Regions from separate parts of the Ectopseudomonas hydrolytica genome, predicted to be linked through region 1. Evidence: predicted binding sites of a transcription regulator. Region 1 holds the regulator's gene; the other holds the start of a gene.

Region 1 (6,052 bases):
AGCGGCAGCGCCTTGTCGCGCACGATGACCACTTCCTGACCGTCGACCACGTTGGTGCGCGACAGGTCGAGGTGGAAGATCTCGTTGACGTTGACCAGCGGGAAGGCGAAGGCCTGGTTTTCCAGCATCACCATCAGCGTCGGCATGATCGCCAGGGTCAGCGGTACCTTGATGACGATCTTCGAGCCCTGGCCCTTCTGCGAGAACACGTTGACCGTGCCGTTGAGCTGGGAAATCTTGGTCTTCACCACGTCCATGCCGACGCCGCGGCCGGACACGTCGGAGATCTCGGTCTTGGTCGAGAAGCCCGGGGCGAAGATCAGGTTGTAGCATTCGAATTCGTTCAGGCGATCGGCGGCGTCCTTGTCCAGCAGGCCCTTCTCCACGGCCTTGGCACGCAGTACGTCGGCATCCATGCCCTTGCCGTCATCGGTGATCGACAGCAGGATGTGGTCGCCTTCCTGCTCGGCGGACAGCACCACGCGGCCGGCGCGGGCCTTGCCGGCCTTCTCGCGCTCTTCCGGGGTTTCCACGCCATGGTCGACGGCGTTGCGCACCAGGTGCACCAGCGGGTCGGCCAGGGCCTCGACCAGGTTCTTGTCCAGGTCGGTCTCCTCGCCCACCAGCTCGAGGTTGATTTCCTTCTTGAGGTTACGTGCCAGATCACGGACCAGGCGCGGGAAGCGGCCGAAGACCTTCTTGATCGGCTGCATGCGGGTCTTCATCACCGCGGTCTGCAGGTCGGCCGTCACCACGTCGAGGTTGGAAACGGCCTTGGACATGGCTTCATCGCCGCTGTTCAGGCCCAGGCGCACCAGGCGGTTACGCACCAGCACCAGCTCGCCGACCATGTTCATGATTTCATCCAGACGCGCGGTATCGACGCGCACCGTGGTTTCCGCTTCGCTCGCGGCGGGCGCCTTGTCGGCAGCCGGCGCAGGCGCCGCCGGGGTGCGCGCGGCAGCCGGCTCGGCCTTGGCCGCAGCAGGTTTTGCCGCAGCCGCTGGCTTGGCCGCGGCGGCCGGTTTGGCTGCGGGCGCGGCGGCAGGTGCGGAAACCGGCGGCGGCACGAACTTGCCCTTGCCGTGCAACTCATCGAGCAGCGACTCGAACTCGTCGTCGGTGATGTCATCGCCGGCCGCTGCCGCAGCACCGGCTACGGCAGCGGCGGGAGCGGCTGCCTCGGCTGCCGCGGAAAACTGGCCCTTGCCGTGCAACTGATCGAGCAGGGCTTCAAATTCGTCGTCGGTGATTTCGTCGCTGGCGGCGGAAGCGGCAGACGCCGTCGCCACGGCGGTATCGGCGGCGGTTTCAACCGTGCCGGAGAACTGGCCCTTGCCGTGCAGCTGATCGAGCAGGGATTCGAATTCGTCGTCGGTGATTTCGTCGCTGGCGGCGCTGCTTTCGGCGCCATGGGCAGCAGCGGGCGCATCGCCCAGCGCATCGAGCAGTTGCTCGAACTCGCTGTCGGTGATGTCGCCGGAGGCGGCAGGCGCGGAAACCGGAGCGGGTTCCGGCTCCGCTTCCGGCTCCTGTGCGGGGGCAGCCGCCTCGGCACCAGCGGGCTCGGCCAGACGCGACAGTGCCGCCAGCAGTTCCGGCGTGGCCGGAGTCGGTTCGCGCCGCTCGCGCACCTCGCCGAACATGCCGTTGACGGCATCCAGAGCTTCGAGCACCACGTCCATCAATTCCGAGTCGACGCGACGCTCACCCTTGCGCAGGATGTCGAAGACGTTCTCGGCGATATGGCAGCACTCCACCAGCTCGTTGAGCTGGAGGAAACCCGCCCCGCCCTTGACGGTATGGAAACCGCGGAAGATGGCGTTGAGCAGGTTCATGTCGTCCGGTCGGCTTTCCAGCTCCACGAGCTGTTCGGACAACTGTTCGAGAATCTCGCCGGCCTCTACCAGGAAATCCTGGAGGATCTCTTCATCGGCGCCGAAGCTCATAGGGGGTGCTCCTTAGAATCCAAGACTGGACAGCAGGTCGTCGACATCGTCCTGACTGGAGGCGACGTCATCACGCTTATCGGCATGAATCTGCGGACCTTCACCCCGGGATGGCTCTTTTAATTTTTCCTGTTCGGCGCGCAGCACTTCATGGTCGTGCTGAATACCGGCAAAACGGTCGACCTGACTGGCCATGAGCACCAGCTTGAGCAGGTTGCTTTCCACCTCGGTCACCAACTGGGTGACGCGCTTGATCACCTGGCCGGTCAGGTCCTGGTAGTCCTGCGCCAGCAAGATGTCGTTGAGATGAGCGGACAGCTTGTTGCTGTCACGCTCGCTGCGAGCGAGAAACAACTCGATACGCTTGGCCAGCTCGCGAAAGCCCTCGGCGCCCATCTCGCGGCGCATGAAACGGCCCCACTCCGCGCTCAGGCTCTGCGCCTCGTCACTGAGGTCGTTGACCAGCGGCGCGCTCTGCTCCACCAGATCCATGGTGCGGTTGGCGGCCTTCTCGGTCATGGTCACGACATAGTTCAGGCGCTCGGTGGCATCGGCGATCTGCGACAGCTCCTGGGCATGCGGCATGCGCGGGTCGAGCTGGAAATTGACGATGGCGTTGTGCAGCTCCCGGGTCAGCTTGCCGACCTCGTGGTACAGGCCGCGATCGCGGACCTTGTTGAGCTCGTTGATCAGTTGCACCGCAGCGCCGAAGTTGCCTTGTTCCAGGCTATCGACCAGCTCGCGGGCGTTGCTTTTCAGGGTCGACTCGAGGTCACCCAGCGTGGAGTCATCGTGTTCCATAGCACCCTCGCGGCTGACATCAGCCGTTTACCCGCTCGAAGATCTTCTCGATCTTTTCCTTCAGCACCTGGGCGGTGAAGGGCTTGACCACATAGCCGTTCACGCCGGCCTGTGCCGCTTCGATGATCTGGTCACGTTTGGCTTCGGCGGTAACCATCAACACCGGCAGGTGCTTGAGGCGCTCGTCGGCGCGCACCGCGCGCAGCAGGTCGATGCCGGTCATGCCGGGCATGTTCCAGTCGGTCACCAGAAAGTCGAAGCTGCCGCTCTGCAGCATGGGCAGTGCCGAAGTGCCATCGTCGGCCTCGGCGGTGTTGGTGAAGCCCAAGTCCCGCAAGAGGTTCTTGATGATCCGTCGCATCGTCGAGAAATCGTCAACGATGAGGATTTTCATGTTCTTGTCCAAGTCGACCTCCGTACAGTCCCAAACGCATTGCACACGCAATGACGCCCTTTAATCGTGAAACCGACTCAGCTGGCGCGCCACTCGCCGAGCCGCGAGCGCAACCGCGCTGCGCACTGGCTATGCAACTGGCTGACGCGCGACTCGCTGACCCCCAGCACTTCGCCGATTTCCTTCAAGTTCAGTTCTTCATCGTAATACAGCGCCAGCACGAGACGTTCGCGCTCCGGCAAACCGGCGATGGCATCGGCCAAGGCCGCCTGGAAGCGTTCGTCTTCGAGGTCCCGCGAAGGTTCGAGGTGGGTGTGCCCGGCGTCTTCGTGCAAACCGCCATGCTCGCCGTCCTGCAACAGGTCGTCGAAGCTGAACAAACGGCTGCCCAAAGTGTCGCCAAGGATGCCGTAGTAATCCTCGAGACTCAATTGGAGTTCGGCCGCAACCTCGTGATCTTTAGCGTCTCGCCCGGTTCTTGCTTCAACGACACGAATGGCATCGCTGACCATGCGGCTGTTGCGGTGCACCGAACGCGGGGCCCAGTCGCCCTTGCGTACCTCGTCGAGCATGGCACCGCGGATGCGGATACCGGCGAAGGTTTCGAAACTCGCCCCCTTGCCGGAGTCGTATTTGCGCGACGCTTCCAGCAGGCCGATCATGCCGGCCTGAATGAGATCGTCGACTTGCACGCTGGCCGGTAAACGGGCCAGCAGGTGATAAGCAATGCGCTTGACCAGAGGGGCATAGCGTTCGATCAGCTGGTGCTGGGAGTCCTGCGCCTGCGCCTTGTTGTACATACGAAGTCCAGAGGCTGCTGTCATACGGCCGAGTCTGCGGTCGGTTGCTGCACCAGACGCTCGACGAAAAATTCCAGATGGCCACGGGGGTTGGCCGGCAAGGGCCAGGTATCGACCTTCTGAGCTATCGCCTTGAACGCCAGAGCGCACTTGGAACGAGGGAAGGCTTCATAGACGGCGCGCTGCTTCTGCACGGCCTTGCGCACGCACTCATCGTAGGGTACGGCGCCGACATACTGCAGGGCGACATCGAGGAAACGATCCGTCACCTTGGTCAGCTTAGCAAAGAGATTGCGCCCTTCCTGCGGGCTATGGGCCATATTGGCCAGAACGCGGAAGCGACTGATGCCGTGATCGCGGTTGAGCAGCTTGATCAGCGCGTAGGCGTCGGTGATGGAAGTCGGCTCGTCACACACCACCACGAGGATCTCCTGGGCGGCGCGAACGAAGCTGACCACCGCATCGCCGATGCCGGCAGCGGTGTCGATCACCAGCACGTCGAGGTTCTCGCTGATGTCGCTGAAGGCTTGAATCAGGCCGGCATGCTGCATCGGCGAGAGATTGACCATCGCCTGCGTGCCGGAGGCCGCCGGGACGATGCGGATACCGCCCGGTCCCTGCAGCAGCACGTCGCGCAGATCGCATTCACCGGCAATCACGTCGGCCAGGGTGCGCTTGGGCGTCAGCCCCAGCAAAACGTCGACATTCGCCAACCCCAGGTCGGCATCCATCAACATCACCCGACGGCCGAGATCGGCCAGGGCCATGGACAGATTCACCGACACATTGGTCTTGCCGACGCCACCCTTGCCGCCGGTCACCGCAATCACCTGTACGGGATGCATACCCATGTTCTTTCTACACCTTGTCTAACTTCGACCTGGCCTCGTGGCCGTTTACTCCCGCGTCATGACGCGGGAGGGTGCTACATTCTCGCCGTTTCAGCCGGCACGCTGCGCGGGGCTGTGGTACAGCCCGGCGAACATCTGCGCCATGGCATCCTCGCTCGGCGGCTCGGCGGTCTGCAGGCCTACGGCGCGGCTGACCAGCTGGTGACTACGCGGCACCTGCAGATCATCCGGGATCCGCGGTCCGTCCGTGACATAGGCTACCGGCAGATGCTGGCCTATAGCCAGACCCAAAACCTCACCCAGGCTCGCGGCCTCGTCCAGCTTCGTCAGTATGCAGCCAGAAAGGCCACAACGCTTGTAACTATGGTAGGCCGCCTTGAGCACTTGGCTCTGACTTGTTGCAGCCAGGACCAAATAATTCTTCGCCTTGATCCGCGCCGAGGCCAGGCTTTCCAGCTGCAGGCGCAGCGCCGGATCGTTACCCGGCAGACCGGCGGTATCGACCAGCACCACGCGCTTCTTGGCCAGCGGCGTCAGCGCCTGCAGCAGGGACTGACCGGGATCGATCTGGGTCACCGATACACCCAGAATACGCCCCAATGTCTTGAGCTGCTCCTGGGCACCGATACGGAAGCTGTCCATGCTCACCAGAGCGACCTGCTGCGCGCCGTACTTAAGCACGTAGCGCGCCGCCAGCTTGGCCAGGGTGGTGGTCTTGCCCATGCCGGCCGGACCGACCAGGGCGATCACCCCGCCCTCCTCCAGCGGCTCGACCTTGGGCGTCTTGATCGCATGCGCCAGGTGCGCCAGCAGCATGCGCCAGGCCTGACGCGGCTCGGCCACACCCGCGACCTTGCTCAGCAGTGCCTGCGACAGTTCGGCAGACAGGCCCATGCGCTGCAGGCGACGCCACAGATTGGCCTGCTGCGGACGACGCGTCTGCAACTGGCCCCAGGCGATCGACCCCAGCTGAACCTCAATCAGCTCGCGCAGGCCGTGCAGCTCGAAGCGCATGGCTTCCAGCGCGCGCGGATCGACCGCCGGGGCCGCGGCAGGAGCCGACTCGGCCGCGCGCTGCGGTTTGACCGGCGTGGCAGGCAGCTCGGGCGCCAGCAGCGATTCGTTGGCGAACAACTGGCGGTCCTTGCCGGCGTCCTGCTCGGCACGCGTGGCCAGCTCCGCCTGGGCACTGGCGATGCGCGCCTGGGTCTTGCGCAGCTCGGCTTCCAACGCCGGGTTCGGGCGTACCGGCGCCGG
Region 2 (6,052 bases), 960 kb from region 1:
CGGCGCCCACCCCGCCCCCGCCAGCGGTGACGGCCAGGCCGTACTGCTGGTGGAGGACAACCCGGTCAACCAGACCGTGATCGAGGCCATGCTGCGCAGCCTGGGCTATCAGGTCAGCCTGGTCGGCGACGGCCAGCAGGCGCTGCAGAGCGTTGCCCAGCATGTCTATGCAGCCATTCTCATGGACTGCCGCCTGCCGCTGATGGACGGCTATGAAGCGACGCGGCGCATCCGCCAGCAGGCCGGCGGCCAGCAGATACCCATCATCGCCCTCACCGCCAATGCCCTGCAGGGCGACCGGGAGGCCTGCCTGGCGGCTGGAATGAACGATTACCTGGCCAAACCATTCAAAAGAGCAGACCTGCAACGCATCCTGGAGCGCTGGCTGCCAGCCCGACCATAGGCGAGTGGCTTCCGTGACGGCGCAGGGTTACAAGGAGAAACTGCTGTGCCTGTGACAATGCCAGTACAGCAGAGTACAACTGTACTCACTGCGCTGTGACTTTCACCACAACGCAACAGTCTATGACTAGGCTGCCGGCAGACGCCTACCCAGGCGTGGCCGGCCAGGACGATTCGCCCAGCCTTAGAAGCGTGGGGACAATTGAGGAGCTCGCATGACAAGACAAAACGCCTACACCCGGGAAGACCTGCTCGCCTGCAGCCGTGGCGAACTGTTCGGTCCGGGGAACGCGCAACTGCCCGCCCCGAACATGCTGATGATCGATCGCATCGTTCACATCAGCGAGACCGGCGGCAAGCACGGCAAGGGCGAAATCGTCGCTGAGCTCGACATCAATCCGGACCTGTGGTTCTTCGGCTGCCATTTCGAAGGCGACCCGGTCATGCCCGGCTGCCTCGGCCTCGACGCCATGTGGCAGCTGGTCGGTTTCTACCTTGGCTGGCAGGGCAACCCGGGCCGCGGCCGCGCTCTGGGCAGCGGTGAGGTGAAATTCTTCGGCCAGGTCCTGCCGACCGCCAAGAAGGTCACCTACAACATCCACATCAAGCGCACCATCAACCGCTCGCTGATCCTCGGCATCGCCGATGGCACCGTAGCCGTCGACGGTCGCGAAATTTATAGCGCCGAAGGCCTGCGCGTCGGCCTGTTCACCTCCACCGACAGTTTCTGAAGGACTTGCACATGCGTCGTGTAGTGATCACCGGTCTGGGCATCGTTTCCTGCCTGGGCACTGACAAAGAAGCCGTAGCCGCCAGCCTGCGCGCCGGCAAGTCGGGCATCCGCTTCAACCCGTCCTATGCCGAGATGGGCCTGCGCAGCCAGGTCTCCGGCTCGGTCGACCTGAACCTGGAAGAGCTGATCGACCGCAAGGTCTACCGTTTCATGGGCGACGCCGCCGCCTTCGCCTACCTGTCCATGGAGCAGGCGATCAAGGATGCCGGCCTCAGCGAAGAGCAGGTTTCCAATCCGCGTACCGGCCTGATCGCCGGTTCCGGTGGCGCTTCCACCGTCAACCAGATGGAAGCCATCGATACCCTGCGCGAAAAAGGCGTCAAGCGCATCGGCCCATACCGCGTGACCCGCACCATGGGCAGCACCGTATCGGCGTGCCTGGCGACTCCGTTCAAGATCAAGGGCGTCAACTTCTCAATCTCCTCGGCCTGCGCCACCAGTGCGCATTGCATCGGCCAGGCCATGGAGCAGATCCAGCTGGGCAAACAGGACGTGGTCTTCGCCGGTGGCGGCGAAGAAGAGCACTGGAGCCAGAGCTGCCTGTTCGACGCCATGGGTGCCCTCTCCACCCAGTACAACGAAACCCCGGAAAAGGCCTCGCGCGCCTACGACGCCAAGCGTGACGGTTTCGTCATCGCCGGTGGCGGCGGCATGGTGGTGGTCGAGGAGCTGGAACACGCTCTGGCTCGCGGCGCCAAGATCTACGCGGAAATCGTCGGTTACGGCGCCACCAGCGACGGTTACGACATGGTCGCTCCGAGCGGCGAAGGCGCGATCCGCTGCATGCAGCAGGCGCTGGCTACTGTCGACACCCCCATCGATTACCTCAACACCCACGGCACCTCGACTCCGGTTGGCGACGTTGCGGAAATCAAAGGCGTGCGTGCCGTATTCGGCGACAAGGCCCCGGCCATCAGCTCGACCAAGAGCCTGTCCGGCCACAGCCTGGGCGCTGCCGGCGTGCAGGAAGCGATCTACTGCATGCTGATGATGGAAGGCAACTTCATCGCCGCGTCGGCCAACATCGACGAGCTCGACCCGGAAGTGGCCGACATGCCGATCCAGCTCACCACTGTCGAGAACGCCAAGCTCGACACCGTGATGAGCAACAGCTTCGGCTTCGGTGGCACCAACGCCACCCTGGTGCTCAAGCGCTGGACCGGTAAGTAACAGCTGCCACGGTAAAGAAAACGGCGCCTTCGGGCGCCGTTTTCGTTCGTGCTGCTTTACTCCCCCTCCCGCTGGCGGGAGGGGAAATGGCCGTGCCTCAGACCTTGAAACGCGCTACCAGGTTGTTCAGGTCGATCGCCAGACGCGACAGCTCCTGGCTAGCCGCACTGGTCTGGTTGGCACCCGCCGAACTCTGCAGCGACAGATCGCGAATATTAACCAGATTGCGATCCACCTCCCTCGCCACCTGAGCCTGCTCCTCCGACGCGCTGGCAATCACCAGATTGCGCTCGTTGATCGAGGAGATCGCCTGAGTGATCAACTCCAGCGCCGCGCCCGCAGCCTGGGCCACCTCAAGGGTGGAGCGGGCGCGATTGTTGCTGCTCTGCATCGAACCGACCGCCTGATCGGTGCCGCTTTGAATGGCACCGATCATCTGCTCGATCTCCTGCGTGGATTGCTGAGTGCGATGCGCCAGCGCACGCACCTCGTCAGCCACTACTGCGAAGCCTCGTCCCGCATCACCGGCCCGCGCCGCCTCGATGGCAGCGTTGAGCGCCAACAGGTTGGTCTGCTCGGCGATGGAGCGGATCACGTCAAGCACCTTGCTGATCTCACGGACCCGCTCGGCCAACTTCTCGACCTCACCCGCGGTGCCATTTACATCATCGGCCAGCTGACTGATCGAGCTCACGGTCTGGCGCACCTGCTCGCGCCCCTGCTGCGCCGTAGCATTGGATTCGCGCGATGCCTCGGAGGTGCTCACAGCATTGCGCGCGACCTCTTCGACCGCGGCAGTCATCTCGTTGACTGCCGTAGCAGCCTGTTCGATCTCGGTGTTCTGCTGATGCAGGCCGCGAGTCGAATCTTCGGTCACCGCATGCAATTCTTCGGATGCCGATGCCAGTTGATTGGACGAGTCGGCGATGCTCTGAATGGTGTTACGCAGGCTCTGCTGCATGCTTTTCAGGGCGTTTAGCAGCCGTGCCGGCTCGTCACGGCCCTCGACGTGGATGCTCTGGGTCAGATCACCCGACGCCACTACCTCGGCAAGACGTACCGCCTCCGTCAGCGGCGCGACGATGCTACGGGTCAGCAGCAGTGCCAGGCCCACGGTAGCCAGCGCCGCCAGTGCCATCATCACCACTACCCAGGTACGCGCCGAATCGAACACCTGCCCAGCCTTGCGAGCTGCCTCCATAGCGCCCTTGCGGTTCAGCTCGGAAAGATCAGTTAGAGCACGCGCCATATCATCGGCATGTTGATTAAGCGTGCCACGGGTCACGGCAATGGCATCGTCGAAGTTACCTTGGCGAATGAAGGCAACGATCTTGCCCTGCTCCTGCAAGTAGGCCGCTTCGGCTCGGCGAAAAACCTCGTAAAGGCTACGCTCCTCACTACCGGAGATAAGCTTTTGATACGAAGAGTCAGCCGCACTCAACTCAGTACGCAGTTCATCGGCAAGGCGCAGGTTCCTCTGAAGCTCATCAGGGTCACGGTTGAGCATCAGCCGCAGCGTCACGGCACGCAGACGCAGGATGTCCTGGCTGACCTCCCCCAGCGCCATCATACTTGGCAGCCAATGCTGATCGACTGCCTCGGACTGCTTGCGCATCTCGCTCATCTGCAACAGCGAAAAAGCCCCAAGCAGCAACACCAGCAAAGCTACTAGACCGAATCCCAAAGCAGCCCGTGGTGCGATAGAAAGATTACGCAGCGACATTTTTGCAACTCCCATTGCGCGCAGAAATCGAGACATCCTTCGCCGCACTTGGCAAAAGACCTTCAGAGATTGTACTAGGGTCTGTTGCCGTTTCGACGCGAGCCGTGCGCGAAACGACAACAGACCCTAATCCCTTCTTTCTTATCGACGCGATTCAGTCGCTCTTGATAAGGACATAAAGAAATTTCTAACGACGCAGAGCCTTGGCCATCGCCTGGTCGACGTGGTGTCGCCATTCGTCATCGCGCCACTGCTCCTCCCGACGCGCCTGCCAGTCATCGATGCGCTGCACGTCTTCGCATTGGCGGAAGCCATCCTCCCAGCCGCGGGCATACAGCGGCTCGGCCATGTAACGTGGCACGTCCTTGTCGAACTGACCGAGCGGGCCAACAGCCGAACGCCCACTGCTGCAACCGTCCTCGAAGCCGTCGACGAAGGTCGGCGGATAGTTCTCTGCCAGCATCTGCTCGCGCAGGCTCTGACACCCCAGCAAGACCAGCAACGACAGGCCACAGATCAGCAAACGCGCGACCTTCATGACTTCATACCCCCTCGATTACGCCGAGCAGCCGATCCTTTAGCGCGCACAGCGCCCATGCGCTGGTGCTACAGGCGCCTGTGGCCAATGCTGAACGCAACGCCGGAATGTCGGCGTCGCGCAGGTAGCGCTCGGCGTCGCCCATACGCTCTTCGCCGCCAAAACCGCCACCGCGCATTTCTGCCAATGCCTGTTCCTTGCTCCAGTTCTGGTAGATCACCCGGTACAGGGCGGCGATCAGCCCGGTACGGTTTTGCCCATGCTTGCAATGAATCAGTACCGTGCCGCGACTCTGCGCCTGGCGGATGCTGCGCAGCACCTCGATGACATCGGTGTCATCGATACGATCAGTGCGCAACGGCAGGTGTACCTGATGAACGCGCGGATCACCCAACCATTGCTCGTCGCCGCGCTGATAGAAGTTGATCACCGTGGCGATGCCGAGCGCCTGCAGTTGCGGCCAGTCCCGCGCCGCAGGCAATGCGCTGCGGTACAGATCAGGCGTCATGCGATACAGGTTGATGCGGCTGTCCAGTGGCTGTGCCCAGCTGGCCGGGCGCACGCCTTGCACGGGCGCCGCCGACGTCGTCGCGCCCCACGCCATGCTCAGGGGCAGCGCCAACAGCGCACTGACGAAAACCACGGTGGCCAGCGCTAGGCGCAAGCCCTGTTGGAGTCTGTTCATCGGCAGGTTTCTCCCCAGACCACCTGATTCCCTGCGTTTTGTGCGACAGGCGCTCGGTAAAGCAGCCAGCGGTAGGTCAGCACGCAGATCACCCAGTCGATCAGCAGCGTCCACAGGTTGTGCGAGAGAAAGTGCGCGCCCTGCAACATCCGCCCCAGGGAAAACAGCGAACCCAGCCCCAACGCCACCACCAGCGCGATTCGCGCGGCACGTGGGCGGCGGTCGCGCAAGACGAAGAACAGCGCCAGCAGCGAGAATCCTGCCGAAGCATGCCCGCCCGGCCAGCATCGGCCGGGGTTGGCGGTGGGTGCACGTTCGCTCAGCAGCGGGGTGAACTGCTCCTGGCCACCAAACTCGCTCAGGCTCCAGGGGCAATGCATACCGGTCAGCGTCTTCAGTGGCGTGACCACCGAAGTCGACAGACCCAGCGCCAGCACCAGATAACCGAGCTGTCGACGCCAGGCACGCAGCCGTGTCGGCATGAGGCTGAGCAGAAAGCCGGCGATGGCCAGCACACCGAGCATGATCAGCGCCTGCTTGGCACGGTCATGCAGGATGTCTTCGAGCCAGAAACTGCTACGACCGATGAAGCCCTGGCCAGGTTCGTAGAACAGACGGGCCAGGGCGAAGTCCACAGGGCTGGGATCGACTACCAGCAACAGCGCCATCAGCAGCAGCGGAATACCCAGCGCCAGGCGAAAATCGAAATAACGAGACGGCATCTTCACTCCTTAGCGCTGG

Evidence for each region. Region 1 encodes FliA, which starts transcription of late flagellar genes. Its sites were predicted from a motif close to CTAAAGTTTNNNNNNNNNNNGCCGNTAA; they were not measured.
Region 2: L1F06_RS10395 (methyl-accepting chemotaxis protein) is a predicted target of FliA. The motif match lies at 4,127-4,154, and genes of this name have one in related genera.

What each region holds. Positions count from the first base shown of each region.
Region 1 covers NZ_CP099397.1:3,199,130-3,205,181, forward strand. Annotated here, with positions in the region: gene L1F06_RS14875 (chemotaxis protein CheA) at 1-1,949, opposite strand, end outside; gene L1F06_RS14880 (protein phosphatase CheZ) at 1,962-2,750, opposite strand; gene L1F06_RS14885 (chemotaxis response regulator CheY) at 2,770-3,144, opposite strand; gene fliA (RNA polymerase sigma factor FliA) at 3,222-3,968, opposite strand; gene fleN (flagellar synthesis regulator FleN) at 3,965-4,795, opposite strand; gene flhF (flagellar biosynthesis GTPase FlhF) at 4,886-6,052, opposite strand, start outside.
Region 2 covers NZ_CP099397.1:2,239,227-2,245,278, reverse strand. Annotated here, with positions in the region: gene L1F06_RS10410 (ATP-binding protein) at 1-403, shown strand, start outside; gene fabA (3-hydroxyacyl-[acyl-carrier-protein] dehydratase FabA) at 618-1,133, shown strand; gene fabB (beta-ketoacyl-ACP synthase I) at 1,145-2,365, shown strand; gene L1F06_RS10395 (methyl-accepting chemotaxis protein) at 2,463-4,088, opposite strand; gene L1F06_RS10390 (hypothetical protein) at 4,276-4,626, opposite strand; gene L1F06_RS10385 (phosphatase domain-containing protein) at 4,631-5,311, opposite strand; gene L1F06_RS10380 (phosphatase PAP2 family protein) at 5,308-6,033, opposite strand; gene L1F06_RS10375 (LTA synthase family protein) at 6,043-6,052, opposite strand, start outside.